Linked DNA regions of Alloyangia pacifica. The protein of the gene in region 2 interacts with the protein of the main gene of each other region in a pairwise test. Links are inferred from orthologs where the notes say so. Each region holds a gene or a part of one and is shown on either strand. Other genes may lie near its edges.

Region 1 (3,480 bases), 1.1 Mb from region 2 along the record:
ACGCGGTCGCGCGGATGGAAGACTTCCCCGAGCGGGTGATCCTGCCGGGCATCGCCATCTCGCTCACCGTGCTCGGGGTGAACTACCTTGGCGACGGGCTGCGCGACGCTCTGGACCCACGCATCCGGGGCCGCTGAGCCAGACATCCACTGAAACCGCACAGGGCGGGAGGCGCAAGCCCCCGCCCTTTTTCATGCCGCGCGCCTGCCCTGCGCCGGGCAAGTGGCCGAGCCTTGCGTATTTGAAGAGAGACAATGCCACAGCGCGCGCGGAAGGCGGGCCTTGTTCCAGGCACAGATTCCCCGGGTGACGTGCCTGCAGGCAAAGAGAGGGGCGGTGGCGCCCCCCTCCTCTGCCCGGATCAGTAAAGACCGCCCGAGCTCAGCGTGCCGAAGGAGGCCTTCGGACCCACCGTCGCCTTGCGCCCGGTCGACGTGGTGACCTCGCGCGGGCGGGTCGAGCCGTCGGGCTGGATCATGTCGAAATTGCCGGACATCGCCCATCCGCCGTCGAGCTGGATGCCGAAGAGCGGCTCCTCGCCCGAGCGGAAGCATTCGGCGACGACGTTCTCACCCGAAGCGTCCGGCCCCAGCCGCGCGCCGGTGAAGCGGTCCATCTTGAGGAAGTTGCAGGCGGGCGGCACCTTGAACTGGCCGCCGCCGTATTTCTCGACCGCTTTCAGCATGAACCGGTTGAACACCGGCCCGCACATGCCGCCGCCAGAGGCGCCGCGGCCCAGCGGGCGCGGCGTGTCGTAGCCGATGTAGCAGCCCGCCACGATGTTCGAGGTGAAGCCGAGCATCCAGACATCCTTGGCGTCATTGGTGGTGCCGGTCTTGCCGGCGGTGGGCACCGGCAGGTTCACCGTGCGCGAGGCGGTGCCGCGCTGTACAACGCCCTGCATCATCGAGGTCAGCTGGTAGGCGGTCACCGCGTCCATGATCCGGTCGCGGTTGTTGCGGATGTCCGGCCCGCGGCCCGGCGGCAGGTTGGGATCGGCGCAGTCGAGGCAGCTGCGCTCGTTGCCCTTCTGGTACTCGTGATTGTAGACCGTGCGCCCGTAGCGGTCCTGCACCCGGTCGACCAGCGTCGGCTCGACCCGCTCGCCGCCGTTGGCAAACATCGCATAGGCCGAAATCATCTTGTAGAGCGTAGTCTCGTCCGCGCCGAGCGCATTGGCCAGAACCCGGCCCATGTTGTCATAGACGCCGAACTTCTCGGCGTAATCGGCGACCGTGTTCATGCCGATTTCCTGCGCGAGGCGGATGGTCATCAGGTTGCGCGACTGTTCGATCCCGGTCCGCAGCGGCGTCGGGCCATAGTAGGTGTTGGACGCGTTCTTGGGCCGCCAGACGCCCTGCGGCGTGTCGATCTCGATCGGCGCGTCGATGATGATCGTGGAGGGCGAGTAGCCAGAGTCCAACGCCGCCGCATAGACGAAGGGCTTGAAGCTCGAACCGGGCTGACGCAGCGCCTGGGTGGCGCGGTTGAACACCGAGTCCTGGTAGCTGAAGCCGCCCTGCATGGCGATCACCCGGCCGGTGTTCACGTCCATCGCCATGAAGGCCCCCTGCACGCGCGGCACCTGGCGCAGCGTCCAGCGGATGAACTCGCCGGTCTTGTCGTCGGTCATCGCACGCACATGCACCACGTCGCCGCGCTCGAAGTTGTCGGCGAAGCTGCCCTTGGCCCAGCTGATGTCATTGCGGGGCACCACGGTCGGACGCTCGGCAGTGTCCTCGACCCCTTCGATGCCGAGCCGCATCTGCTGTTCGCCCACCTCGAGCACCACGGCCGGATACCATTGGCTGTCGAGATCGATGTCGCGCGCCACGGCTACGGACGCGAGTGCCGCGCGCCAGTCCGCTTCCGAGCCGAGCTGCTCTTCGGCGATGGTCTTGCCGGTGCCGCGCCAGCGGCCCAGGCTACGGTCGTAATCTTCGAGCGCGACGCGCAGCGACTTGGCCGCCTCGACCTGCATCTCGGGATCGAGCGTCGCACGGACCGACAGGCCACCGGAGAAGAATTCGCCCTCACCGAACTCGGAGGTCAGCTGACGGCGGATCTCGTCGGTGAAATAGTCGCGCGGCGGCAGCGAATGCTGGTAGGGCTCGAAATCGCCGTTCTGCACCGAGCGCAGCGGCTGGGCCACCTCGGTCTCGAAGGTGGCCTCGTCGATATAGCCATTCTCGCGCATCTCGCGCAGCACGTAGTTGCGGCGGTCGAGAAGGCGCTGCATGTTCCGCACCGGGTGGTAATCCGACGGCGCCTTGGGCATCGAGGCCAGCGTCGCCGCCTCGTGCGGGGCGAGCTCCGACAGGCTCTTGTTGAAATAGGTCTGCGCCGCCGCGGTCACGCCGTAGGAGTTCTGGCCGAGGAAGATCTCGTTCAGATAGAGCTCGAGGATCTTGTCCTTGCTCAGGGTTTCCTCGAGCCGCGAGGCGAGGATAATCTCCTTGATCTTGCGCTCGATCTTTCGGTCGCCCGAGAGCAGGAAGTTCTTCATCACCTGCTGGGTGATGGTCGAGGCGCCGCGCACGTCGCGGCCGCGAGTGCGCACCGCGTCGACCACGGCCGCGGCGATGCCGCGGACGTCGTAGCCATGGTGCTCGTAGAAGTTCTTGTCCTCGGCCGAAATGAAGGCCTGCTTCACCATGTCGGGGATCTGGTCCGCTGGGGTGAAGAGCCGCCGCTCCTGCGCGAACTCGTCGATGATCTTGCCCTCGGTCGAATAGATCCGGCTGATCGTGGGCGGGGTGTATTGCGCCAGGCTCTCATGGCTCGGCAGGTCGCGGCCATAGATCCAGAAGATCGCGCCGATGGACAGCGCGATCGCCATCAGCCCGAGGGTGATGACGCTGAAGATGGCCCCGAAGAAGGAGAAGATGAACCTGATCACGAGCAATGCCTCTTTGGATTGCAGACCCATTATACTGCGTTGGACTTCAGGTCAAAACACATAGGTGCCACTGGGGCGATGACGAGCGCGAGCCCGCTGCCCCTGCGTCAGAGCTTCCAGCCCATGGCCGCGTTGGATGGCCTGCCTGCTCGGCGAGACCGCAGGCACTGCCGTTGGACTGCACAGATGCGCCAGACACCGGGCACGGCTGCGCCGCATCACCTGCGCCCACGCCTTTGGACTCGCCTCTTTCCCGCAAGTCGACATATCGGAATTGCGTGGATGCACCGACTCCAGTGATATTGATCCTTTTGGAGAACGCGAAGGATATTCAGGCACACAGGAGGCGCAAATTTCTATCGAAAGATAGGATCAAGGGACATGCGCGAGTTGTACCCTATGTCCTTCGATACCACGGGGCATGATTCCGGACCCCGAGAGACACCAAAGGATAAAGCCGCCCGGCAACCGAAATGCATGATCAGCGCAAAGGCATTATCCGAAGAAACTTCTCTCTAATATTCATATACTTGTCGTCGCACCATCGGATCACCAACTCTCTATCAGAGGGAGTATGTGAT
Region 2 (3,315 bases):
AGCCGCCCGAGCCCATGGCGATCTTGGCCTGGGTGATGTGATAGCCCGCGCCGAGCGGATCGGTGGATGGGTCGAGGAAGGTGTCGATGCGGCGGAACTGGTAGTCCTTCAGCAGCTGCCAGTCGGTGCCGCGCGACTCGAAGACGGTAAAGACCGTGCCCACCCCGGCGGCGATCACCACGGCAAAATAGGCCCAGTGCACCCCGGCGAGGAACATGATCAGCCCGCCGCCGATCATCAGCAGCAGCGCCGTGCCGAGGTCGGGCTGGATCAGCGTCAGCCCGGTCGGCAGCAGGATCAGCAGGATCGGCATCAGCACCCAGAGCGGGCGCGACGTCTTTCTCAGCGGCAGCCAGTCGTAGTAGGCGGCCAGCACCATCACCAGCGCGATCTTCATCAGCTCCGACGGCTGCAGCCGCATGAAGCCGATGTCGATCCAGCGCTGCGCGCCCATGCCGACGGTGCCGAAGAGCTCTACGGCGATCAACAGCGCGAGCGCGCCGAGGTAGGCCAGAACCGACAGGTTCCGCCAGAGCCAGATCGGCACCATGGCGGTGACGAACATCGCCGCCAGCCCGAGGCCGAAGCGCTTCATCTGCGGCTCGGCCCAGACGTCAAGGCGTCCGCCAGCCACCGAGTAGAGCATCAGGAAGCCGACGCTGGCCACGGCGGTCAGCAGGATCACCAGCGGCCAGTTGATGTAGAGCACCTTGCGCCAGCCCGTGGGCGTGGTCTTGACGGTGTATTCGAGATAGCTCACGCGCGCCCCCGTGCCTGTTCGGCGCGCTCGCGGCGCTCGCGGTCGAGCCGCTCCTGCAGCTCCTTGATCTTGTCGTGGTCCGACGAAGGGTAGGCGTCGAGCGGGGGCGTGCCGCCGTAGAGCGCCTGCAGCGCCACGTCGCGCACGATGGGGGCCGCGGCCGAGGAGCCGCCGCCGCCGTGCTCGACGACCACCGAAACCGCGATGCGCGGCGCGTTCACCGGGCCGAAGCCGACAAAGAGCGCATGGTCGCGCTCGACCCACGGAACCTCGTCGTTGCTGACCACCCGGTTGCGGACCTGCGCCGTGCCCGACTTGCCGGCAAGCTCGTAGCCTTCGGCGACAACGCGTGAACGGTAGCCCGTGCCGCGCGTGGTATTCATCACCGACGACATGCCCTTGCGCACCCAGCGCAGGTGGTTGGGATTGATGTCGAGCGCCTGCCCGCCGACAAGCTCGGTCTCGACCCCGTCTATGGTCTTGACGAGCCGCGGGTGTACCTCGCGGCCGGTGGCGATCCGGGCGGTCATGATCGCGAGCTGCAGGGGCGAGGTCAGGACGAAGCCCTGACCGATCGAGGCGTTCACCGTGTCGCCGATCAGCCAGCCCTTGCCCCGCTCGCGCTGCTTCCACTCCCTGTTGGGCATGATGCCGGAGGTCGTCGCCGACATCGGCACGTCCGGCGCGGTGCCGAGCCCGAGCCGCCGACCGACATCCGCGATGCGGTCGATGCCGACCTTCATCGCCACGTCGTAGAAGAACACGTCGCAGCTCTGCTGCAGCGCCTGCTCCAGCGTCACGTGCCCGTGGCCGGAGCGCTTCCAGCAGTGGAATCGGCGCGACCCGACCTCCAGGTGGCCGGGGCACCAGACGGTGTCGTCGGGCGAGAGGACCCCCGCCTCGAGCGCGGCGAGCGCGGTGACCATCTTGAAGGTCGAGCCCGGCGGGTAGGCGTCCTGCACGGTCTTCGAGGCGAGCGGGCGGTGATCGTTGTCGCGCAGGATCGAATAGTCGGCGACCGAGATGCCGCGCACGAACTTGTTGGGATCGAAAGAGGGAGCCGAAGCGATGGCCAGCAGGTCGCCTTTTTCCACGTCCATGATCACGCAGGAGGCGGATTCATGGCCCAGCCGCGCCTGCACGTAGTCCTGCAGATCGCTGTCGATGGTCACCTGGATGTCGGCCCCGTTGTCGCCCTCGCGCCGGTCGAGCTCGCGCATGACCCGGCCCACGGCGTTGACCTCGACGCGTTTGGCCCCCGCCTTGCCGCGCAGCTCTTCCTCGTATTTGGCCTCGACTCCGACCTTGCCGATCTGGAAGCGCGGGATGCGCAGCACCGGTTCGGGGTCCTCGTAGCGAGCGAGGTCGCGCTCGGACACCGGGCCGACATAGCCCACCACATGCGCGAAGTTGCCGTGCTGCGGGTAAAAGCGCGACAGGCCGACCTCGGGGGTGACGCCAGGAAGGGCAGGGGCGTTGACCGCGACTCGGCTGATCGACTCCCAGCTCACCCGGTCGGCGATGGTGATCGGCAGGAAGGGGGCAGAGCGGCGCATCTCGGCCAGCGCGCGATTGAGCTCGTCCTCGTCCAGCTCGACCAGCGCCGAGAGCTTGGCGATCACATCCTCGACGTCCCCGGCGTCTTCGCGAACGATGGTGATGCGGTAGGTCGGGGTGTTCTCGGCGATGACCTTGCCCTTGCGGTCGAAGATGCGTCCGCGGCTCGGCGGGATCAGCCGCATGTTGATGCGGTTTTCCTCGGCCAGCAGGCGGAACTCGTCCGCCTGATCGACCTGCATGTGGTGCATGCGCAGCCCCAGCATCCCGGCAAAGCCGAGCTGCACGCCGCCCAGCAGCAGGGCGCGGCGCGAGATGCGGCGCCAGCTGTCGGAGCTTTCCTTGGGGGTGCGTCTCACATCGGTCTCCCGGCATGGTCGAAATCGCCCGGCGCCATCCGGCGCACGCCGAACAGGCCCTGCGACAGCAGGACCACCAGAGGGTAGCAGATCACGGTGGTGGCGTATCGCATGAGCGCAAGGAAAGAGGTTCCCTCGGGCACGATCAAGAGCCCCAGCGCCAGCCGGAACAGGATCGTGATCACCGCCAGCACCACGGCGACGGTGATCCATTCCATCAAGAAGGTCTGCTCGCGCCGCGGCCCGTCGCGGTTCTTCAGCGACTCGGTGGCCATCAGCACCAGCACCGCCCAGAGCCCCGGCGGGCGCTGGAACAGCAGGTCGGCCAGCAGGATGACTCCCGCCACCAGCAGCGCGGGCACGTAGTCGGGCCGACGCAGCGCCCAGGCAAAGCACAGGGCGGTCAGCACGTCCGGTCCCGCATAGGCGGCGGGCATCAGGTCGAGCGGCAGCAGGTGGATGAAGATGAGCGCGAAGGTCAGGGCGACGAAAATGGCGCGCATCATCCAGACCTTGGCCGGGCGGCTGCTCTCAGCCATTGCCGGCCTCCGGCCCCGATCCGGGCTCCGCGTCGCTGAGCGGTGGCACCGTCGGATCGGTCACCGCCTCGGGCTGCGGTGCCTCGGGCGGGGTTTCGGG

What was found.
Region 1: the proteins of mrdA (region 2) and CEW88_RS05180 interact in binary tests that used the Escherichia coli proteins (3 or more experiments, as listed by UniProt). The link is inferred for Alloyangia pacifica from one-to-one orthologs.

What each region holds. Positions count from the first base shown.
Region 1 is NZ_CP022189.1:1,071,715-1,075,194, reverse strand. What follows is about bases 131-3,295. They hold CEW88_RS05180 (penicillin-binding protein 1A), read right to left. Parts: upstream 2,900-3,295; coding sequence 362-2,899; downstream 131-361. Other genes in these bases: CEW88_RS05185 (ABC transporter permease), read left to right, coding at 131-137. Outside these bases: more of CEW88_RS05185, read left to right, coding at 1-130. UniProt on the Escherichia coli protein: Cell wall formation. Synthesis of cross-linked peptidoglycan from the lipid intermediates.
Region 2 is NZ_CP022189.1:2,204,232-2,207,546, reverse strand. The notes cover bases 217-3,216. They hold mrdA (penicillin-binding protein 2), read right to left. Parts: upstream 2,677-3,216; coding sequence 757-2,676; downstream 217-756. Other genes in these bases: mreC (rod shape-determining protein MreC), read right to left, coding at 3,208-3,216; CEW88_RS10625 (rod shape-determining protein MreD), read right to left, coding at 2,673-3,215; rodA (rod shape-determining protein RodA), read right to left, coding at 217-760. In the rest of the region: more of rodA, read right to left, coding at 1-216; more of mreC, read right to left, coding at 3,217-3,315. UniProt on the Escherichia coli protein: Catalyzes cross-linking of the peptidoglycan cell wall. Responsible for the determination of the rod shape of the cell. Is probably required for lateral peptidoglycan synthesis and maintenance of the correct diameter during lateral and centripetal growth.